Regions from separate parts of the Pantoea sp. SGAir0184 genome, predicted to be linked through region 3. Evidence: predicted binding sites of a transcription regulator. Region 3 holds the regulator's gene; each other region holds the start of a gene.
The links. The regulator PurR, encoded in region 3, represses purine synthesis genes. The targets are predictions, from matches to a motif close to CANGCAAACGTTTGCNTG.
Positions count from the first base shown of each region.

Region 1: the regulator PurR is predicted to act here: its motif matches at 1,303-1,320, upstream of purE (5-(carboxyamino)imidazole ribonucleotide mutase).
Region 2: the regulator PurR is predicted to act here: its motif matches at 2,031-2,048, upstream of serA (phosphoglycerate dehydrogenase).

Region 1 covers NZ_CP028050.1:3,116,233-3,119,510, forward strand. Annotated here, with positions in the region: gene ppiB (peptidylprolyl isomerase B) at 61-555, shown strand; gene C1N60_RS14855 (UDP-2,3-diacylglucosamine diphosphatase) at 555-1,271, shown strand; gene purE (5-(carboxyamino)imidazole ribonucleotide mutase) at 1,405-1,914, shown strand; gene purK (5-(carboxyamino)imidazole ribonucleotide synthase) at 1,911-2,975, shown strand; gene ybbP (putative ABC transporter permease subunit YbbP) at 3,238-3,278, opposite strand, start outside.
Region 2 covers NZ_CP028050.1:877,276-880,553, reverse strand. Annotated here, with positions in the region: RNA gene ssrS (6S RNA) at 1-6, shown strand, start outside; gene C1N60_RS04000 (5-formyltetrahydrofolate cyclo-ligase) at 77-682, shown strand; gene serA (phosphoglycerate dehydrogenase) at 713-1,951, opposite strand; gene rpiA (ribose-5-phosphate isomerase RpiA) at 2,231-2,890, opposite strand; gene C1N60_RS03985 (LysR family transcriptional regulator ArgP) at 3,073-3,278, shown strand, end outside.
Region 3 covers NZ_CP028050.1:2,385,513-2,388,790, forward strand. Annotated here, with positions in the region: gene C1N60_RS11185 (C40 family peptidase) at 206-997, shown strand; gene C1N60_RS11190 (cytochrome bd-I oxidase subunit CydH) at 1,054-1,143, opposite strand; gene purR (HTH-type transcriptional repressor PurR) at 1,417-2,442, shown strand; gene punR (DNA-binding transcriptional activator PunR) at 2,439-3,278, opposite strand, start outside.

The DNA of each region.
Region 1 (3,278 bases), 730 kb from region 3:
CCCCGCCGCCTTGCCGGTGCGGCAGTTGATACTGACGACAACCTCCACAGGACGAATATAATGGTCACTTTCCAGACGAACCATGGCGATATCGTAATCAAAACCTTCGATGACAAAGCGCCGGCTACCGTACAGAACTTCCTGGACTACTGCCGTGAAGGTTTCTACGACAACACCATTTTTCACCGCGTGATCAACGGTTTCATGATTCAGGGCGGCGGTTTCGAGCCGGGCATGAAGCAGAAAGCCACCAAAGCAGACATCCGCAACGAAGCCAATAACGGCCTGAAAAACACCAAAGGCACGCTGGCGATGGCGCGTACCCAGGCACCTCACTCGGCTACCGCACAGTTCTTCATCAACGTTGCCGATAACGACTTCCTGAACTTCCGTGACGAAAGCCTGCAGGGCTGGGGTTACTGCGTGTTTGCTGAAGTGGTTGAAGGCATGGACGTGGTCGAAAAAATCAAAGCAGTGAAAACCGGCCGCAGCGGCATGCACCAGGACGTGCCGGTTGATGACGTGATCATCCAGAAAGTGACCGTCAGCGAGTAATGTCGCGCACGCTGTTTATCGCAGATTTACATCTGTGTCAGGAAGAACCGGCAATCACTGCCGGTTTTCTGCATTTTTTGCAGGGGGAAGCGCAGCAGTGTGATGCGCTTTACATCCTTGGCGATCTGTTTGAAGCCTGGATTGGCGATGACGATCCTAATCCGCTGCATCAGCAGATCGCCGACGCCCTGCGTGCCCTGCCGGTGCCAAAATTCTTCATTCACGGCAATCGCGACTTCCTGTTAGGTCAACAGTTCGCCCGCGCCAGCGGCATGACGCTGCTGCCCGAAGAGCAGGTGCTGGAGCGCTATGGTCAGCGCGTGCTGATGATGCATGGCGACACGCTGTGTACGGACGATCACGGTTATCAGCGTTTTCGCGCCAAAGTCCATCAGCGCTGGCTGCAGCGGCTGTTTCTCGCGCTGCCGTTGCGTCTGCGCATGCGCATTGCTGCGCGGATGCGGGCCGACAGCAAGCAGGCCAACCAGCACAAGTCACTGAGCATCATGGACGTCAACCCGCAGGCAGTAGCCGCGGCGATGACGCGCCAGCAGGTGTCGATCCTGGTTCACGGCCACACCCATCGCCCGGCGATTCATCAGTTCGAGCTCGCCGGCACGCCAGCGCAACGCGCGGTGCTGGGCGCGTGGCATGAGCGCGGATCGATGATTCAGCTGGACGCACAGGGCGTGCAGTTGATCGAATTTCCTTTCTGATTGTTTGCGGCGGAAATGCCGGTTTTCCGCCCACGCAACCGTTTTCCTTGCCGCTGTCTCGTGCTATTCTCTGTGCCCTTCTTTACCTGCCCGCCCGGCCAGGTTCGTTTGATTATTCACAGGAGTTGACCGCATGTCATCCAACGCCGCCCCGGCCCGTATCGCCATCGTCATGGGTTCCAAAAGTGACTGGGCTACCATGCAGTTCGCCGAGGAAATCCTTAACAGCCTGGATGTCCCGTTCCACGTTGAAGTGGTCTCTGCGCACCGTACGCCAGATAAGCTGTTCAGCTTTGCAGAGCGCGCAGCCGACAACGGTTTTCAGGTGATCATCGCCGGTGCCGGCGGTGCGGCGCACCTGCCAGGCATGCTGGCGGCGAAAACCCTGCTGCCGGTGCTGGGCGTACCGGTACAGAGCGCAGCGCTGAGCGGCGTGGACAGCCTCTACTCCATCGTACAAATGCCGCGCGGGATTCCAGTCGGTACGCTGGCCATCGGTAAAGCCGGTGCCGCCAACGCCGCACTGCTGGCGGCGCAGATCCTGGCGATTCACGATCGCGATCTGGCTGCACGCCTGGCCGCCTGGCGTCAGAGCCAGACCGATGAGGTGCTGAATAATCCGGATCCGCGGGAGGACGCATGAAGCCAGTTTGCGTACTCGGCAACGGTCAGCTGGGCCGCATGCTGCGCCAGGCCGGCGAGCCGCTGGGCATCGCCGTGTATCCGGTCGGGCTGGACGCGGAGCCGTCGGCACTGCCGATCGCGCAAAGCGTAATCACCGCGGAAATCGAGCGCTGGCCGGAAACCGCGCTGACGCGCGAGCTGGCTAACCATCCGGCGTTCGTCAACCGCGATATTTTTCCGCGCCTCGCCGATCGCCTGACGCAAAAGCAGCTGCTCGACCAGCTCAACCTGGCAACCGCGCCGTGGCAGTTACTGGCTGAGAAAAGCGAGTGGCCGGCGGTATTCAGCACGCTGGGCGAGCTGGCGATCGTCAAGCGCCGCACCGGCGGCTACGACGGCCGCGGCCAGTGGCGCCTGCGCGCCGACGAAACCGTAACGCTGCCGGATGAGTGCTACGGCGAGTGCATCGTTGAGCAGGGTATTAACTTCAGCGGTGAAGTCTCGCTGGTGGGCGCGCGCGGGCACGATGGCCGCACGGTGTTTTATCCGCTGACGCACAACCTGCATCAGGACGGCATTCTGCGTACCAGCGTTGCCTTCCCGCAGGCTGATGCCGCGCAACAGCAGCAGGCAGAAGCGATGCTGAGCGCGATCATGCATGAGCTGAAGTATGTGGGCGTGATGGCGATGGAGTGTTTCGTCACACCGCAGGGCTTGCTGATCAATGAGCTGGCACCGCGCGTGCACAACAGCGGCCACTGGACGCAGAATGGCGCCTCAATCAGCCAGTTTGAACTGCACCTGCGTGCGGTGCTCGGTCTGCCGCTGCCGCAGCCGGTGGTGTTTGCGCCGTCGGTGATGGTCAACCTGATTGGCACCGACCTCAATACCGACTGGCTGCAGCAGCCGCTGGTGCATCTGCACTGGTACGACAAAGAAGTCCGCGCCGGACGCAAGGTCGGGCACCTGAATCTGACCGACAGCGATCCGGCACGCCTCACCGCCGCACTCAATGCGCTGGTACCGCTGCTGCCTGACGCCTATGCGAGCGGCATTGCGTGGGCCATGGCGAAGCTGTAGTTCTGCGGTGTTCCCCTCACCCTTGCCCTCTCCCACAGGGAGAGGGGATTATACGGTGCGATTTTTCCGTTTGACGCTCACCTGAACGTTCTGAAGTGCAGAATCACGCATACAGGCTCGATCGGCCCCCTCTCCCGTGGGAGAGGGAATCATGCGCTGCGATTTTTCCGTTTGACGCTCACCTGAACGTTCTGAAGTGCAGAATCACGCATACGGGCTCGATCGGCTCCCTCTCCCGTGGGAGAGGGCCGGGGTGAGGGCATCAGGCAGCATCAAACCGCCTGAACAGCGCTTTCCCCTTCA
Region 2 (3,278 bases), 1.5 Mb from region 3:
GATCTCCTCTTAGTTCCACCCTGTTATTCCCGGTGTGATAATGTGGCTATCAACAGCCTTATCAGCCGGGGACATCATGCCAGCATCTTCTCTTCTCGACCGTCAGGATATTCGTCAGCATGTGCGCCATCTGCGCCGCAATCTTACGCCTGAGCAACAGGTTGAGGCCGCCGATCTGCTGGCTGAACATGCCATCAATTTTGCCCCGCTGGCCAGCGCACAACGCATCGCGCTGTTTCTCTCCGTCGATGGCGAAATCAATACCCGACCGCTGATTGCCAAACTGTGGCAGCAAAAGAAGCAGGTCTTTCTGCCGGTGCTGCATCCGTTTGCGCCCGGTCACCTGCTTTTTTTGCGCTACACGCCAGAAACCCCGCTGCGACCTAACAAGCTGCGCATCCCTGAGCCGCCGCTGGATATTACGCAGCTGGCCACACTCGATCAGCTGGATGTGATGCTGGTACCGCTGGTGGCGTTTGACGCGCAGGGACAACGCTTAGGCATGGGCGGGGGTTTTTACGATCGCACGCTACAGCACTGGCAGCAGCATGGCTTTTTACCGCTGGGTATTGCGCACGACTGCCAGCGCGTGGATGCGCTGCCGGTGGCGGCCTGGGATGTGCCATTGCCGGCGATTCTCACGCCGTCAAAGCTGTGGCAGTGGGAAACGCTGGCGGGATAAAGACAGGGCGCCCAGCGGCGCCCTGCACTGTCAGTACAGCAGACGGGCGCGCATGGTGCCCGGAATCGCCTTCATCAGCTGCAGCGCTTTCTCCGCCACATCCTCTTCGGCATCAATATCGATAACCACATAGCCCATCACTGGCGAGGTTTGCAGATACTGAGCGGCAATGTTGATGCCCTGCTCGGCAAAGATCTGGTTGATGGCGGTCAGCACGCCCGGGCGGTTTTCATGGATGTGCAGCAGGCGGCTGGCGCTGGCAGCGTGCATCGGCAGCGAAACTTCCGGGAAGTTTACTGCGGAGAGCGTCGAGCCGTTGTCAGAGTACTTGGCCAGCTTGCCAGACACTTCCAGACCGATGTTCTCCTGCGCTTCCTGCGTTGATCCGCCGATGTGCGGCGTCAGGATCACGTTGTCGAATTCGCACAGCGGCGAGTTGAACGGATCGCTATTGGTTGCAGGTTCAACCGGGAAGACGTCGATGGCGGCACCAGCCAGGTGCTTGCTGGCCAGCGCATTACACAGCGCCGGGATGTCGATCACGGTACCGCGCGCGGCGTTGATCAACAGCGCGCCGGGCTTCATCAGCGCCAGCTCTTCGCTGCCAATCATGTTCTGCGTGGACGGCGTTTCCGGCACGTGCAGGCTGACCACATCACTCATGTTCAGCAGGTCAGAGAGATGGCGCACCTGGGTGGCATTGCCCAGCGGCAGCTTGTTTTCGATATCGTAGAAAAATACGTGCATGCCGAGGCTTTCCGCCAGCACGCCGAGCTGCATCCCGATATGGCCGTAGCCAATGATACCCAGCTTCTTACCACGCGCTTCGTACGAACCGGTGGCGATTTTATTCCAGATGCCGCGGTGTGCTTTGGCGTTGGCTTCCGGAATGCCACGCAGCATCAGCAGCATTTCGCCGATCACCAGTTCCGCGACCGAACGGGTATTGGAGAACGGGGCGTTGAACACCGGCACGCCGCGTTTCGCTGCCGCGCTGAGATCAACCTGGTTAGTACCAATACAGAAGCAGCCCACCGCCACCAGCTTTTCAGCTGCCGCGAAGATCTCTTCAGTCAGTTGGGTACGGGAACGGATACCAATGAAGTGGGCATCGCGGATGGAGGACTTCAGCGTCTCAGCATCCAGTGCGCCTTTGTGGAACTCGATGTTGGTGTAACCTGCGGCGCGCAGATTATCCAGCGCACTCTGGTGAACGCCTTCCACCAGCAGGAACTTAATCTTGTCTTTTTCCAGTGATACCTTTGCCATTTCCCGACCCTATTCAGAATTCAACGAGGACTACCATAAGGTAGCCTTCTGTCAAAATATCAAAATTTTCCGGCGCGGCAATACAAACGATTGCCTGCACGCCAGCACGCGCCCACGTGCAGACAACACAAATCCACACAAAATCGTGAGATGACGAGAGCGCAAAGTACGAACCTGCTGTTGATGAATCATTTGTGACATAAGTCACCAAATTTCACTGCAGCAAGAAAAGATGTTTTGCGGATGGAAATAACCGGCGCTGGCGGCGCGCCGGTGAGATCAATTGGTGATGGTTTTCACGCCGTCCGGCGTGCCAATCAGCGCAATATCCGCTCCGCGTGCGGCAAACAGCCCCACGGTGACGACGCCCGGCAGCGCATTGATGGTTTTTTCCAGCGCAATCGGGTCAAGGATGCGCAGATTATGTACGTCGAGAATAATGTTGCCGTTATCCGTAACCACGTGCTGACGATACTCCGGCAGGCCGCCCAGCTTCACCAGCTCCCGCGCCACATAAGCGCGCGCCATCGGAATCACCTCCACCGGAAGCGGGAAGTTGCCCAGCACATCGACCTGCTTGGACGCATCCGCGATGCAGATAAATTTCTGCGCCACCGCCGCGACAATTTTCTCGCGCGTCAGCGCTGCGCCGCCGCCCTTGATCATCTGCATCTGCGGATTGATCTCATCAGCACCGTCGACATACACCGACAGCGCATCCACATTGTTGAGATCGAACACCGGAATGCCCAGCGATTTGAGCTTTTCGGTTGAGGCTTCCGAACTGGAAACCGCGCCCTCGATCTGATCCCTGATGGTACCAAGCGCGTCAATAAAATGCGCCGCCGTTGAACCGGTGCCTACGCCAACAATGGTGCCTGGCTGCACGTACTGCAGCGCTGCCCAACCTACCGCTTTTTTCAGTTCATCCTGGGTCATGGTATGTTTAAAACCTGTGCGACATCGAAGTGCGCGTAGTATAAAACAAGGCGCTGTCAAAAAGCGCGGCTGACCGACGTTGGATGTAAGCCTTTGGAAGCCAGCCCGCAAAAACGCGTCGGCCGCACAGCTTCGCCGTTTTATGGCATAGTAGTTTCCACCCTGAACGAGAGAGAACAACAATGAAACGCCCGGATTATCGAACGCTTCAGGCGCTGGATGCTGTGATTCGCGAACGCGGCTTTGAGCGTGCCGCCCAGAAGCTGTGCATCACGCAGTCTGCGGTGTCGCAGCGCATTAAACAGCTGGAAAATTTATTTGGTCAGCCGCTGCTGGTGCGTACCGTGCCGCCGCGCCCGACCGAGCAGGGACAAAAATTGCTGGCGCT
Region 3 (3,278 bases):
ATAATTAGCAATAATTCCGCTGGGTTAAACAGCTGAAATCGCTCATTTTTGCCCCACTTTCAGTACCGTGACAGATTAATGGAAAAAGACCTTACCTTTTGCAAAAAAAGTGGATTAGAATTGCCCCGGTGCTGATCGTCGATCAGATTTTTCTAACTTTACCGCGGTCTGGCTTTCTGCCGACGGCTTAACCTGTAACCGGACTATGCGTTTACTGATTACGCTTTTCATACTGGCTTTTGCCCAACTGTTCTTTAATGTGGCGGCGGCTTCTCCGCATGCGCCGGTTAATGCCAGTTTGCAGAAAGCGGAGAAAAAGAACGCGCGTGACGATGAGCGTCGCAAACGACGCCCGGTGAAAACCACCAGCAAAAAGTCACGCCTGACGTCGGTACAGAAGTTCAGGCTGAAAAAACAGCACAAAAGCGAAACGGTACTTCAGCACACCACCCAGCGCAAATCCTCACTTAAGCTCAGTGCGAAAAAATATGGTCATCAGCGGCTGGCGAAAAAATCGCGTGACGTTGCCGTTGATGATGAAGTGCAGCAGCTGAGCGGCATTAAAATGAGCAAAGCCCACCGCCTGCGCTATCAAAAAGCACGTGAAACCGCGATGACGAAACTGATGGGCCAGCTGGGTAAACCGTATCAGTGGGGAGGCACCTCACCGCACACCGGTTTCGACTGCAGTGGTTTAGTGTGGTACGCCTACAAAGATCTGGTGAAGTTTAAATTTCCCCGTACCGCCAATGAGATGTATCACCTGCGCGACGCCGCGCCGATCAAGCGCGAGATGCTGGAGAAAGGCGATCTGGTGTTCTTCCGCATCAACAACCGCGGCACCGCCGACCATGTCGGGGTTTATCTGGGCAATGGTAAATTCATTCAGTCTCCGCGCACCGGTAAGGATATCCAGATTAGCGCGCTGGGCGAGGATTACTGGCAGAAGCATTACGTTGGCGCACGCCGTATGATGACGCCGAAAACCGTGCGCTAAGCTCAGCGTTGCGCAACAAAAAAGCCGGTGGCTGTTCAGCAGCACCGGCTTTTTTATTAATGCAGAATGGCGGTAAAGCTAAAGGCAATAATCATCAGCAGAGCAGCGGCGGTGGTGGTCAATGCCAGTTTTAAATCGGTACTCATCACAACTCCTTAGTCACACAGTTTGCATGGTTAAATAATTTTCGCACAGTGATGGGCAAAAATCTCGTGTTATCCGCCCCGGCTTGCTAGAATCGCCGCCTTTCGTTGCGCAACAGATTTAGCGCATGCTGCATTGACAGCCTGCTGAAGGATGTTTTCCTGCCCGATTAAGCAGATTAGCCCTGATATTCAGGGCGCAAAACCATTAGCAGACGCAAACGTTTAACAATATACTTATCAGTAAGTTGCGATAAGCCCAGGAGTACCATTTTCATGGCAACCATTAAAGATGTGGCGAAACGCGCCGGGGTCTCAACCACCACGGTTTCGCATGTCATCAACAAAACGCGTTTTGTCGCGGAAGAGACGCGTAACGCCGTATGGGAAGCGATTAAAGCGCTGCACTACTCACCGAGCGCGGTGGCCCGCAGCCTGAAGGTGAATCACACCAAGACGCTGGGCCTGCTGGCGACCTCCAGCGAAGCGCCCTACTTCGCCGAAATTATTGAAGCCGTGGAGAATCACTGCTTTGAGCGTGGTTACACGCTGATTCTTGGCAACGCGCATAACGATCTGCAAAAACAGCGTGCCTATTTGTCAATGATGGCGCAAAAGCGCGTCGATGGCCTGCTGGTCATGTGCTCCGAATATCCCGACGATCTGCTGCAGATGCTGGAAGAGAACCGCAATATCCCGATGGTGGTCATGGACTGGGGCGAATCGCGCGGGGACTTTACCGATACCGTGCAGGACAATGCGTTCCACGGCGGTTACCTCGCCGGGCGATACCTGATTGAGCGCGGCCATCGCGATATCGGTGCTATCCCTGGCCAGATGGAGCGCAACACCGGTGGCGGCCGTCATGCGGGTTTTCTGCAGGCGATGCAGGAAGCGGGCATCAGCGTCCGTCCCGAGTGGATTGTGCAGGGTGACTTCGAACCGGAGTCAGGTTATCAGGCAATGCAGCAGATCCTGAACCAGAAACAGCGCCCGACGGCGGTGTTCTGCGGCGGCGATATCATGGCGATGGGCGCGATTTGCGCGGCCGACGAGATGGGACTGCGCGTGCCGCAGGATATTTCGGTAATTGGCTATGACAATGTGCGCAACGCGCGCTACTTCACCCCGGCGCTGACAACCGTGCACCAGCCGAAAGCGCAGCTGGGGGAAAAGGCACTGGAGATGCTGCTGGACCGCATCACCAGCAAACGCGAAGAGCCGCAGACCATTGAAGTGCAGCCCACGCTGATTGAGCGCCGCTCCGTGGCCGATGGCCCGTTCCGCGATTACCGCCGTTAAGCCACCTTCTCGCTGAGCCACTCGTGGTTCAGCGTCTCCGCATCGCCCAGATATTCCAGTAACCACGCCAGCGCCGGTGACGCGCGCTGCTCAGACCAGCTGACGCAACACGGGCTGTCCGGAAACGGCTGCGGCAACGCCAGCTCCACCAGCGCGCCGCTGTCCAGCAGCGGGCGCGCCAGGTGTCCCGGCACCATGCCCACGCACAATCCAGCCTGCAGGCAATCCAGCCCGGTTTCCCACTCCGGCACCACCAGCCGCCGCTGGTTATCCAGCGTCCACGTCATGCGGCGCGGCAGCGCGCGCGACGTATCTTCCAGCACCAGCGACGGCCAGGCGCGCAGGGTTTCGTCGTCCAGCTGCGGACTGTGGGCCAGCGCATGCTGCGGACTCACCACGCAGCGCCAGTTGAGCGCGCCCATATCCTGAAAGGCGAAGCGGCCGCCGACCGGAATGGCCTGGGTGGCGCCAATCGCCACATCGACACGACCATCAGCCAGCGCGTCCCACACGCCGTTAAATACTTCGTAGCTGATGATCAGCTCCATATCGGGGAAATGGCGGTAAAAATCCTTTACCAGCTGGCGGGTGCGCTGCGGTTTGACGATGCAATCTACCGCGATACTGAGCTGACCGCGCCAGCCATTAGCCAGCTGCTGACACTGGCGGCGCGTGGCCAGCATTTTTTTGATAACAGAACGCCCTTCACGCACAAAATGCTCGCCTGCTGCCGTCAGCACCACTTCGCGATGCTGCCGCTCAAACAGCGGTACCGCCAGCCAGCCTTCCAGCTGGCGCACGGTATAGCTGATGGCAGAGGGCACGCGGTGCAGCTC